3 regions of the Acidobacterium capsulatum ATCC 51196 genome follow, and region 2 is predicted to be linked to each of the others. Evidence: riboswitches for the same ligand, from Rfam matches in the RefSeq annotation. Region 2 holds a riboswitch; each other region holds the start of a gene.
What was found. Region 2 has a riboswitch for cobalamin ahead of ACP_RS10070 (ribonucleoside-diphosphate reductase subunit alpha). Riboswitches for the same ligand answer to the same signal wherever they lie in the genome.
Positions count from the first base shown of each region.

Region 1: linked by a shared signal. The riboswitch ahead of ACP_RS02755 (TonB-dependent receptor) and the one ahead of ACP_RS10070 (ribonucleoside-diphosphate reductase subunit alpha) in region 2 are both predicted to bind cobalamin.
Region 3: linked by a shared signal. The riboswitch ahead of metE (5-methyltetrahydropteroyltriglutamate--homocysteine S-methyltransferase) and the one ahead of ACP_RS10070 (ribonucleoside-diphosphate reductase subunit alpha) in region 2 are both predicted to bind cobalamin.

Region 1 covers NC_012483.1:652,231-656,388, reverse strand. Annotated here, with positions in the region: gene ACP_RS02765 (SGNH/GDSL hydrolase family protein) at 1-130, opposite strand, end outside; gene zwf (glucose-6-phosphate dehydrogenase) at 327-1,694, shown strand; cobalamin riboswitch at 1,896-2,132, shown strand; gene ACP_RS02755 (TonB-dependent receptor) at 2,160-4,158, shown strand, end outside.
Region 2 covers NC_012483.1:2,468,015-2,472,172, forward strand. Annotated here, with positions in the region: gene ACP_RS10070 (ribonucleoside-diphosphate reductase subunit alpha) at 1-2,307, opposite strand, end outside; cobalamin riboswitch at 2,410-2,604, opposite strand; gene ACP_RS10075 (sensor histidine kinase) at 2,790-4,158, shown strand, end outside.
Region 3 covers NC_012483.1:3,402,211-3,406,368, reverse strand. Annotated here, with positions in the region: gene ACP_RS13960 (TonB-dependent receptor domain-containing protein) at 1-217, opposite strand, end outside; gene ACP_RS13955 (TetR/AcrR family transcriptional regulator) at 535-1,164, opposite strand; gene ACP_RS13950 (aldo/keto reductase family oxidoreductase) at 1,260-2,153, shown strand; cobalamin riboswitch at 2,212-2,413, shown strand; gene metE (5-methyltetrahydropteroyltriglutamate--homocysteine S-methyltransferase) at 2,541-4,158, shown strand, end outside.

The sequences.
Region 1 (4,158 bases), 1.8 Mb from region 2:
ACTCCTGCGGATTGCAAGGCGCAGCAGCCGTAGCCGTGGTGGCGGTGGTCGATTGCGGAGTGTTTGCGGCCAGCGTGGGCGCACAGCAGATGGAAGCCATCACAGAGAACAAGGCAAATTTCTTCAGCATGCGGGAAATCCTCCGATAGAAGCAGCCAGAGTGTGGCTGGAACTGAATGTGCCGGTCGCATCCTTTTTACAGAATCCGTGGCCGATCGTGCCACTCTGCCAACGATATGGCCGGCATCACGGCGTGCGGCGGTTTCTGTTGCCCCTTTCCGGCTTGTAGTGACATCCAACAGGGGAAGGTTTACAAAGGAAGGCGAATGGAGACTCAACACTCAGACGCATTAGTGTTCTTCGGCGCAACGGGAGATCTGGCTTACAAACAGATTTTTCCCGCATTGCAGAGGCTGGCCAAGCGCGACCGCTTGGTGGGCCCGGTCATCGGCGTAGCGAAAGCTGGCTGGAACCTCGATCAACTCAAGGCACGCGCCAAAGACAGCGTGGAAAAGCACGGCGGCATCGATCCTGAGGGGCTGGCCAAGCTGCTCGACCGCATGAAATATGTAGACGGCGACTACGCCGATCCTGGAACCTTTCGCCAGGTGCGGGCCGCGCTTGGGGACGCAAAGTCTCCGCTCCACTACCTCGCGATTCCTCCCAGCCTCTTCGCGGTCGTCATCCAGCACCTCAAGGAGTCGGGCTGCGCCGAGGGTGCGCGCGTCGTGATCGAAAAGCCCTTTGGCCATGACAGACAATCGGCCGCCGCGCTGAATGACAAGATTCATCAGTATTTCCCTGAAGAGAACATCTACCGCATCGATCACTACCTGGGCAAAAATGCGGTGCAGAATCTCATCTTCTTCCGCTTCGCCAACTCGATTCTTGAGCCGGTCTGGAACCGCCAGTACGTCGAGTCGGTGCAGATCACGATGGCCGAGCAGTTTGGCATCCAGGGCCGCGGCGCGTTCTACGACGGCGTGGGCGCCATCCGCGACGTGGTGCAGAACCACCTCATGCAGTTGCTGAGCAATATCGCCATGGAGGCGCCTCCGTGCCCCGACGTGGAAGCGCTGCGCGATGAGCGCGCCAAGGTACTCAAGAGCGTGCAGCCCATTCGCCCTGAGGATGTGGTGCTGGGCCAGTTCGAGGGTTATCACGATGAGCCGGGCGTCAAGCAGCAATCCAATGTGGAGACCTTTGCGGCGCTCCGAGTGCATGTCAATTCCTGGCGCTGGCGTGATGTGCCGTTCCTGATTCGGACCGGCAAAAACCTGCCCATCACCGCGACTGAAATCACCGCCAAACTGCGGCAGACGCCGCCTGTTTTCTCAGAGACGGTGACGCCGCAGAACTATGTGCGTTTTCGCCTCAGCCCCAAGCCTGAGATCGCCATCGGCGCTTCGATCAAAGAAGCAGGCGAGCGTCTGCGCGGCTGCATGACCGAGCTGAATGCCGAGCAGCAGTGCGGGGAACTCGACCTGCTGCCGTACGAGGAACTGCTCGATGACGCGGCTTGTGGCAATCCGGTGTGGTTTGCACGTGAAGATTATGTTGAGCGCTCGTGGGAACTGCTGGACGACGTTCTGCAACATCGGCCGCAGGTGCATGGCTACAAGCCGGGAACCTGGGGTCCTGTAGAGGCGAATCGGCTGGCTGAGGATGTTGGCGGCTGGTTGAACCCGCGCTAACCTCTTGTATTTGAGCCGCAAGGCCGGAGACCGGGTGCAGTTACGCACGCTGGCTCCGGCTTCTGTTTTTGTGCGTCTCGTGAGCTTTTCGCGGCGGTCAAAAATTTTGACACCGTGTTACGGCACGGTTATAAAAAGAGATTCCGGCGTTGCCCGGAAACTTCTGCGGAAGGCTGGTTCTACGCCCTTCTGCTCCGTTGTTATTCGTAAACGCTTTGGGATGTTCGGGAAGGCGGTGAAAATCCGCCACTGCCCCGCAACTGTAAGCGCGTTCGTGTGCTTTCTCGTCTGTTGAATACAGAGGGCACACAGAGGTCCGGGCGTAGGATGCCACTGGAGCAGATGCTCCGGGAAGGTGATTCCGCGATGCCGCCCGGCTTCGATTCCACAGGGAATGAGCGCCTAAGTCAGGAGACCGGTCCCATGCGCCTTTTTCACCGCGTTCCGAGGGGAACGGAGGACACTATGGCTCATGCTTTTTGCCGTGCGGCTCGCCGGCTGGCTGTCTATCTCTGCGCATCTTCTCTCGCCTTGCTGGCGCCCTGCGCCGCCCGCGCCGTCACCGTGCATGGCACGATTACTGATCCTGTGGGCGAGGTCATTCCCAACGCCATCGTCACGCTCATGCACAACGGCCACGTCGTCAAGGTGACCCGCTCGCATGCCGACGGCAGCTACGAGCTGCTCAGTGGGCTGAGCGGCCGCTTTTACGTGCTGGCGACAGGGAACTCGTTTCGCCAGATCACCACGCAGAGCTTTTATGCGGGCAAGCTCGATGACGTGGTGCAGAATGTCACGCTGGAGCCGGCCTGGGTGCGGCAGCAGGTGATCGTCACCGCTACCGGAAACCCCACGCCGCAGGCGCAGGTCTCAGCCCCTGTGAGTGCGCTTGGCTTTACCGATTTCAAAAACCGCGCCGGTATGGTGGATGCTCTGCGTCAGTTGCCGGGACTCAATGTGGTGCAGTCAGGCCAGCGCGGCGCCATCACCTCAGTCTTCATTCACGGCGGCAACTCCAACGCCAATCGTGTCATCCTCGACGGCGTGCCCATTGAAGACATCGGGGGCCAGTTTGACTATTCCATGCTCGCCACCACGGGCATCGATCATGTCGAGGCCTATCGCGGCCCTGACAGCGTGCTCTACGGCGCCGATGCCGCCGCCGGGGTCATTGCTTTCACGACGCCACAGGGCAGCACGCCCTTTCCCAGCCTGCTCTACGAGGGCGACGGCGGCAACTTCGGCACTTACCGCAACCAGGTGCAACTGGGCGGCATGCGCAACAATCTTGACTATTACGGGGCCTTCAGCGACCTGCAGACGCAGAACTCCATCCCGAACGATGAGTATCACCTCATCACCTCCGTCGCGAATCTTGGCTATGACCTCAGCGCCAACACCGGCCTGCGCGTCATCGTCCACCAAATCAACCGCGCGACCGATCTGCCCGGCACGTATGCCTTCTTTGGCCTCTCGAACGACGGCAAAGAGTCCGATCAGGATACTTTTCTCTCGAGCACGCTGACCCACTCCTTCAACGGCGCCTGGACCGGCCTGGTGCGCTATGGTCTTGTGCGCAAGCGCGAGCAGTCTGAGGTCTTTTACCCGGCAGGCAATCTGACGCCCGACTACGAAGGCGGGAACTACTACGGCAATGTCGTCACGATTCGCGGCGCGAACGGCTACTCTGTCACCGGACAGGCCATCATGAACTACTCGCCTGCCAATTACGGCGTCTATCCCAATGTGATTGACAACGCCAATCTGCGCGACGATCTCTACGCGCAGACCAACTACACCCTCAGCCCGGCACTGGTGCTCACCGGCAGCTTTCGCTTTGAAGATGAGCGTGGCTCTGAGTATTCGCAGGCCTACTTCCTCAACGACCAGCTCGAGCGCGCCAACTACGACTACAACGGCCAGTTGAACGGCCAGTTGAACAACCGCCTCTTCTACACGGCCAGCGGCACAATTGAGAAAAACGATCTCTACGGAACCGTCGGCGCGCCGCGCGTGGGCGCGTCCTATTACCTCATCAAGCCGGGCAAGGGCATCTTTGACGGAACCCGCGTGACCTTCAATTATGCCAAGGGCTATCAGGAGCCGACGCTGCTGCAGCAACTCGGTTCGCTCTATGACTTCCTGAACAAGAATGGTGGGCAGCAGACCGTAGCCGCCGATCACATCAGCCCCATTGGCGCGGAGCTGGCACGTACCTATGACGGCGGTGTGGAGCAGAATCTCTTCAACCAGCACGTCCTGCTTCGTCTCGATTACTTCCATGATGAATTCGGCAATCAGGTCGAGTCTGTCGGAGCCGCACTGATTCCGCAGCTTCTACCCAACCTGAGCACCGCGCAGCAAAAGCTGCTCGAAGCTCAACTCAATGCAGACGGCGCATACTCGCTCTATGTGAATTCGCAGGCCTTCCGCTCGCAGGGCATCGATGCTGAGCTGCAATACG
Region 2 (4,158 bases):
GGCCACCGTCGTCTTCGCAATGCGGGTCGCCGGACGTGAACGCAGATAGTAGGTCGTCTTCAGGCCGCTCTTCCACGCATACATATACATCGAGCTGAGGCGGCCGATATTCGGCGACTCGGCAAAGAGATTCAGCGACTGGCTCTGGTCAATGAAGGGGCTGCGTTCGCGGGCCAGATCGATGATGGCGCGCATCGGCAGCTCCCAGACGGTGCGGTAAATCTGCTTCAGGTCGTCGGGAATTCCATCGATGGCCTGCACCGAACCCTCGCCCAGCTTCAGGCGCATGCGCAGTTCCTCGTTCCACAGGCCGCGCTCCTTCAGGTCTGTAACCAGATAGCGGTTGACCTGCAGGAACTCGCCCGAGAGGGTCTCGCGCTTGAAGAGGTTCGACACCTGCGGCTCCGTGCACTCGTAGCAGCCCACGATGGAGGCAATCGTCGCTGTCGGCGCAATGGCGATCAGCAGCGAGTTGCGCACGCCATGCTGCTGGATGCGCGCGCGCAGCGTGTTCCAGCGCGCTTCATCCGCCGGCTTCACACCCCACAGATCAAACTGCAGTTGTCCGGCCGCCAGACGCGTTTCCGCAAAGGCAGGATGTGCACCCTGCTTCTCGGCCAGTTCGCAGGAGGCCGCGAGCGCGTGATAGTAGATCTCCTCCTGAATGTGCGTGGAAAGCTGCTGTGCTTCAGGCGAATCAAATGGCATCCGCAACTGGAAGAACACGTCCTGCAGGCCCATCAACCCAAGGCCCACGGGCCGCCAGCGTGAATTTGCGCTCGCTGCCTGATGCACGGGGTAGTAGTTGATGTCGATGACGCGATCGAGCATCGGCACGGCCACGCGCACCGTCTCGGCCAGCTTCTCAAAGTCAAAAGCGCCATTGGCCACGTGCCGCGCCAGGTTGATGGAGCCGAGGTTGCACACCGCCGTCTCGTCGCGTGAGGTCACTTCAGTGATCTCGGTACAGAGGTTGGAGAGATGCACCACATTGCCCGGTTTGCCGGTCTGGTTGCACTTCAGGTTGCAGGCGTCCTTGAAGGTCATCCAGCCGTTGCCCGTCTCGGCCAGGCTGCGCATCATGCGCGCATACAGGTCGCGCGCCTTGATCTGGCGGGCGTAGAGCTGCTCGGCCTCGGCCTTTTCATAGGCCGCGTCAAACTCCACGCCATACAGATCGGGCAACTGTGGCACCACCTTGGGATCAAACAGCGACCACATGCCGTCTTCTTCCACACGCCGCATGAAAAGGTCGGGAATCCAGTTCGCGAGATTCAGATTGTAGGTGCGGCGCGAAAGATCCCCCGTGTTCTCGCGCAGTTCGAGAAACTGCTCCACGTCGGCGTGCCACGGCTCCAGATAGACGCAGCATGCACCCTTGCGCTTGCCGCCCTGGTTGACTGCGGCCACGGAACTGTCGAGCGTGCGCAGCCACGGCACAATGCCATTCGACAAGCCGTTGGTGGCACGAATCAGCGACCCCTCGGAGCGCACGCGGTGAAAGGCCAGCCCGATGCCACCGGAGAACTTCGACAGCAGCGCCACGTCTTTGTAAGTGTCGTAGATCGATTCGAGCGAGTCAGACGGCGAATCATGCAGATAGCAGGACGACATCTGCGGATGCTTGGTGCCGGAGTTGAACAGCGTCGGCGAACTCGGCATATAGTCATGCGAGGCGATCAACCGGTAGAACTCGATGGCCTCATGCGGCGTGCCCGCGAGCCCGCAGGCCACACGCAAAAAGAAGTACTGCGGCGTCTCAATCACCTTGCGCGAGAGCGGGTCGCGCAGCAGATACCGGTCATAGACCGTGCGCAGGCCAAAGAACTCAAAGCGGTCAGAGAGCTGCTCATCAATCGCGTAATTCAGCTTGCGAGCATGGGTACGCACAAACTCAGCCGTCGCCGCATTCACCACGCCTTCCTGATGCGCATATTCAATAGACTGCGAGAACGAGTGCAGGTTCTGCCCGGCGACCTCTTTCAAAATCGTGCCCAGCAGCAGCCGTGCCGCGAGCTTGGAGTACTGCGGCTCCTCGGCGATCAGTGAGGCCGCCGTATCAATCGAGATGGCATCCAATTCGCGCGTCGTGGCTCCGTCATAGAGGCCGCCAATCGTCTTGCTGGCCACGCGAATGGCGTCCACCTGCGACAGCCCGGCGCTGCATCGCTGCACGGCACGCACAATCTTGTTCACGTCCACGGGCTCAAGCTCGCCGTTGCGCTTGCGAACGTGCATTACCGGAATTTCTTCCTTGGCCGGGAAACCGGGCAGAGTGCCCGATACGCTGGGGTGGGTGGTCGCCATTACTGCTCTCCTTCATCTCCACACGACAAAAGAAGGAAGAGACAGCGCATGCCCGTGCTGCAGGCACATGACACCACTGCCACATCCTCTCCCCTCGGAGATTCCGCGAATGTCTTCGTGGCAGGTCTTCGGACTCGCAGGCTGCCTATTTGCTCCCGCTTCCCAGCCCATGCCCGGGCCAGTGCTTACCCTTGGAGCTTTCGTTCCTGCTTACCGCTGCGGGGCAGTTCCGGAATTGCACCGGATTCCCTTTTCAGCCGGATTTCTCGATCCGGCACCGCGAAGTAAAACCACCGTATCAGGCACATCTGGGTGAGTCAAACGCTAAATATTGTGGTGCTTGTGCAAATGTGGAAGCCCCTGTGTGAATCGCGTCCATGTGCTTTCAGTGGCGCAGTTTGCGCAAAATGTGTCGCGCGGCCAAGGCTTCATGCAGAGCGCCGCAGCCTCGGCTGTGTACCATGGCGAGAGCATTGCCCCGCATGAATTCTTCGCTGCATCTGCGCCGCCTTTTGTTTGCGCTTGCCCTCACGCTGAGCGCCTGTGCCGCTCGCGCGCTCGACCCGCGCGTGCCGCTGCGGCAGGATGGCGCGCAGGTCTGGCAGACCGAGAGCGGATTGCCGCAAAACACTGTCCATTCGATTTTGCAGACGCGTGACGGCTTTCTATGGGCTGCCACTGAAGGAGGACTGGTGCGCTTTGACGGCGAGCAGTTCACCGCCTTCACCAGCCGGAAGAATAAGGGCTTGCCGAGCGACCTCATCTATCACCTCATGCAGAGCCGAGACGGCTCGCTCTCAGACACACTCTGGATCAGCACGGCAGCCGGCGTCGCCCGCGAGCGCAATGGGCACTTTCACTCCTGGCCCACCGGCGAGACCTATGCCACCTTTCAGGACCGCGCCGGAGACATCTGGGCGCTGACAGCTTCCGGCATTGAGCGCTTCACCGGGGGCCGCTTCATGCTGGCCACCGAGGCCACGCTCACCGAGGCCAGCAGCATGCTGCAAACGCCGGATGGCGCGCTCTGGGTGAGCAGCAGCGAGGGCCTGCTGCGCGCCGCAGCCGGGTCCAGCCATTTCGTGGTGGTGGGCGCGCGTGTCCCGGTGCAGGCGATGGCGCCCGGCCCCGGGCACACACTCTGGGCTGGCACCCCCACGGGCGTAGAAGTATGCACGGCAAAAGACTGCAGCACGCTGCACGTGTTGGGTCTGTCCGGTCCTTTTTTTGTCTCCGCGCTCGCGCCTTCGACAACTTCGCCAGACAACATGTGGGTCGGCACGGATGAAGGCCTCTTCCTCGTGGGCCACCATCACGCCCGCCGTTACGGAATAAAAGATGGCCTGCCCTCGGGCCAGATCAATTTTCTCTTTCATGATCGTGAAGGCGCGCTGTGGATCGGCACCAATCGCGGCCTGGCGCGCTTTGCCAACGGCCTGATGGAATCGCTGCCGAGCCGCAGCGAAGTGGCCGGCAACATCGTGCTCTCAGCTTATGAAGACCGCGAGGGCGATCTGTGGCTCGGCTTTGAATCCAATGGACTCGGCGTGCTGCGCAGTCTGGCCTTCTCCAGCCTCACGGTTCGCGATGGCCTGGCCGGCAATTATGTGCTCTCGGTCACGCAGGACACTCATGGCACCCTTTGGGCAGGCACCAACGGAGCCGGGCTCAGCGGCGACAGTGACGGTCACTTCACCACGCTCACCACCGCGCAGGGACTTTCCAGCAACATCGTCATGGCGCTTGCGCCGGGCCGCGACGGCACCCTATGGGCAGGCACTCCCGATGGGCTGGATGAGATTCGTAACCATCACGTGCGCATTTTCACCACGGCCGATGGCCTGCCTGATG
Region 3 (4,158 bases), 930 kb from region 2:
CTATCTTGAAGCCCTGCGCCTCGGCCGAAACGGAATAGTGCCCCGGCGTCAGGTAAGGAACCGTATAATTCCCAGCCGCAGTTGTGATGGTCTGCAGATCAACGCCCGTGTCCTGGTTATGAACGGTGATTTTTGCGTGCGGAATTACCGCACCGCTCTGGTCGGTCACCAGTCCCGTGAACTCCTGCCCGAAGGCAGCCGCAGTGCCCAGGCTCATGAGAAGCAAGAGAATTTGTATGATCTTTCGCAATTTCTGACCTCAATAGTTAGTGATAATTTCCGGACTTTTATGTAAACGCTTGCATTCACTCGCAAACGTTTTCTCAAATGCATCGCGCCCTAGCGAACCATATGTAAACGATTTCAAAGGGTCTGTTTTAATGGGACGAACAATATCTTCCCGCCCAGGGGATTGTCAAGAAACAATCTCAGCACGCCGCCAGGCCCGGGCATCTCGCAGGAAACACCTCCATTTCCCAGCGCCCCGGGCACCATCTCCGGCACTCCTTACACCGTTTCGTCCGATGTCTGCCCTCAGCCCACGCACGTTCTGAGATACGCATGCAGCAGCGTCAGCAGCTCCTCGCGCAGCACAGGCAGATGCCGCTCCGGAGACTTCGACTCAAGCAGGCGGCGCGAGATACCATTCAGCGCGGCCGAAACCACCGAAGCCACAAGTTCCGGCTCTTTCGTCAGGCCTTCCGGTGCGGTCGCGAACATTTCAGCCAATGCATGCCGCACCCGCTTCCCCGCAGCTTGAGCAATAGCCATGCCATCCACATCCGAACTGACCGAGTAGAGCACCGCACTCTCCTTCACGTTGCGCATCTTGGCACCGAGATAGGCGTCCACCAGCGCAGTGGTCATGTCCGGCAACGGCCGCGACCGCTCTAGACGGCACACGTGCTCTACAGCCGTTTGCACGCCTTGAATGTGACGTCGCAACGTGGCCTGCAGCAGCGCGCTCTTGTTTGGGAAGTACTGATACAGCGTGCCGACGGAAACTCCAGCGCGATGTGCCACGCGCGTCGTGGTGAGACGCTCTTTGCCCACGGCGACCAAAACCTGAATGGTCGCCTGCAAAATCGCCTCTACTGTTTCCGACGAGCGCTGTTGAGCGGGCTGTTTACGCGGTTGCAGTGTAGCTTTTGTGGCGCGGGGCAAATGCGAACTCCAAACCTGAAGATAGCTTCATCTAAACACAGGAAGCAGAAAGTTTCTGCAATCAACCGCCCTCTGCGAGGGCTTGGAGAGCATGTATGACTGAGGCAAAGAAGCTGGGCGGTACCTTCACACTATCCGGCACCGACGTGACGATGCATCGCATGGGCTATGGCGCCATGCAGCTTTCAGGGCCGCACATCTTCGGCCCGCCAAAGGATCGGGATCAGGCCGTGGCCGTGCTGCGCGAGGCAGTAAACGCGGGTGTGAACCACATCGACACAAGTGATTTCTATGGCCCGCATGTGACCAACCAGATCATTCGCGAGGCGCTGCATCCTTATCCCAAAGAGCTGACCATCGTGACCAAACTGGGCGCCAGGCGCGGCGAAGACGGCTCCTGGAATCCCGCGCAAAGCGTCGAAGATCTGCAGCAGGGCGTGCACGACAACCTGCGCAACCTGGGCGTGGACGTGCTCGACGTCGTGAACCTCCGCCTGATGGGCGACCGCTTCGTCCCCAAAGAGGAGTCGATAGAAGAACGCTTCACCGCACTGGCGGAACTGCAGCGCAAGGGGCTCATCCGGCACCTCGGGCTGAGCCACGCTACGCCCTCGCAGGTGGAAGAGGCCCGCAAGATCGCTCCCGTCGTCTGCGTGCAGAACCATTACAATCTCGCGCATCGCACCGAAGATGCGTGGATCGACGCTCTGGGCAAAGACGGCATCGCCTATGTGCCCTACTTCCCGCTCGGCGGATTCACGCCCCTGCAGTCGGACGAACTCTCGGCCGTAGCGGCAGAGCTGGGCGCGAGCCTCATGCAGGTCGCGCTCGCATGGCTGCTGCATCGTGCAGACAACATTCTATTGATTCCCGGCACGTCATCGCTCGCACACCTGCGTGAGAACCTGGCGGCTGCCGATCTTGTGCTGGCCCCCGAAGTGCTGGCGCGGCTCAACGCCATTGCCACTCCTGCGCAAGCTGCGCACTAACAACCCTCACCAAGCCCGCCCGGATGCACGGGAATCGCGCACCCGGGCATGCTTTTCAGTAGACTGGGAGCGTGCAGGTCAGATCGCTCACGGGCGATCTGTTAAACGGGAAGCCGGTGTAAATCCGGCGCTGTCCCGCAGCGGTGATGGGAACGAAAGGTGGCACGGCGCAAGCCAAGCACTGTCTCCTCAGGAGATGGGAAGCGGCCATCCGGTAGATTGCCCAGAGTCCGAATACCGGCCTGCCGCCACCACCATGGAAGCGCTGGACGCTGACCATGGGTGCGCCGAGAATGCCGCTCTCGTGGATTGGAACGGTGATTCATGCATGCCCCAGGGGTGTGCCTGCGCATGGGTGGTTCTTTCATGTAACAAGGAGAGAACCAAATGGCCACCGATGAAGCATCGACTTCCCTTTCGCTCAAGACCGCCAATCTTGGGTTTCCCCGCATGGGCCAGCAGCGCGAGCTGAAGTTTGCACTCGAAGATTACTGGACCGGTAAATGCACTGAAGAACAGTTACAAAATGTCGCGGGGCAACTACGTCAGAGCCACTGGGAGTTGCAAAAGACCGCCGGCATCGACTTCATTCCCTCCAACGACTTCTCGCTCTACGACCAGGTGCTCGACATGCTGGTGCTGCTGGGGGCGACACCGGAAAGATTCGGCACAGACACGGTTACACTTCCACGCTACTTCGCCATGGCTCGCAACAGCCGCGAGCAAACCGCGATGGAAATGACGAAATGGTTTGACACCAACTACCACTACCTGGTGCCGGAGTGGAGCGAAGGACTCTCCTTCAAAATCAACAGCGCCAAACTGCTCGGCGAGGTGCGGGAGGCACGTGCGCTCGGAATTGAAACCCGCCCGGTATTGATTGGCCCTCTGACACTTTTACTTCTGGGCAAGGGTGTAGACGCATTTGACCCATTCACAGTTACAGATCGCTTGATCCCCGCCTATCAGGCGGTTCTGGCCGAGCTTGCCGCAGAAAACGTGGAGTGGGTGCAGATGGATGAGCCCATTCTCGCCACGGATTTGCCGGAAGGCGCAGCGGAGATCTTCCGGAAAGCCTATGCCGCATTCGCCCTGAGCCCGGTGAAGCTGATGCTCACCACCTACTTTGAGCGGCTGGGCGACAATCTTCCACTGGCGATTGCCGCCCATACGGCAGGGCTGCATGTGGATGCGGTGCGCGCTCCCGAGCAGATAGAGGAAGTGATCGACGCCCTGCACCCGGATCAGGTTTTGAGCGTGGGCTGTGTGGATGGCCGCAACATCTGGCTGACTGATTTCTCCGCTGCTGACGCCATGCTGCGGCAGGCCGCCCGCAAACTCGGGCAGGCGCGAGTGATCGCTGCTCCGTCTTGCTCGCTGCTGCACGTGCCGCATACTCTGCGCGGCGAAACGCAATTGCCCGCACGGATGCGCGGCTGGCTACGCTTTGCCGAAGAAAAGTTGGCTGAACTGACAGCGCTGGCCACGGGCGACCCAGCCGCTGCTGCAGAAAATGCGGCAGCGATCCAGGACCGCGCCGCGGCCGAATCCTCAACCAACGCCGCCGTGCGGGCGCAGTTGCACGCGCTGAAGGCAAGCGACTTCACGAGGTCGTCAGCCTATCCCGAGCGGGCGCGCGTGCAGCGGGACCAGCTCCGACTGCCGCTTTTTCCGACGACGACCATTGGCTCGTTTCCGCAAACATCGGAGGTGCGCAAGCATCGCGCGGCGCACAAGCACGGGCATGAGACGGCCGGGCAATATGAGACGTTTTTGCGCGAGGCAACCGCGCAGTGCATCCGGCAGCAGGAGGCCATCGGGCTCGATGTGCTGGTGCATGGCGAGTTCGAGCGCAATGACATGGTGGAGTACTTCGCCGAATTTCTAGAGGGCTTCGCATTCACTCAAAACGGCTGGGTGCAGAGCTATGGCTCGCGCTGCGTGAAGCCGCCGGTGATCTTTGGCGATGTGTCGCGGCCGCGCGCGATGACGGTGGAGTGGAGCC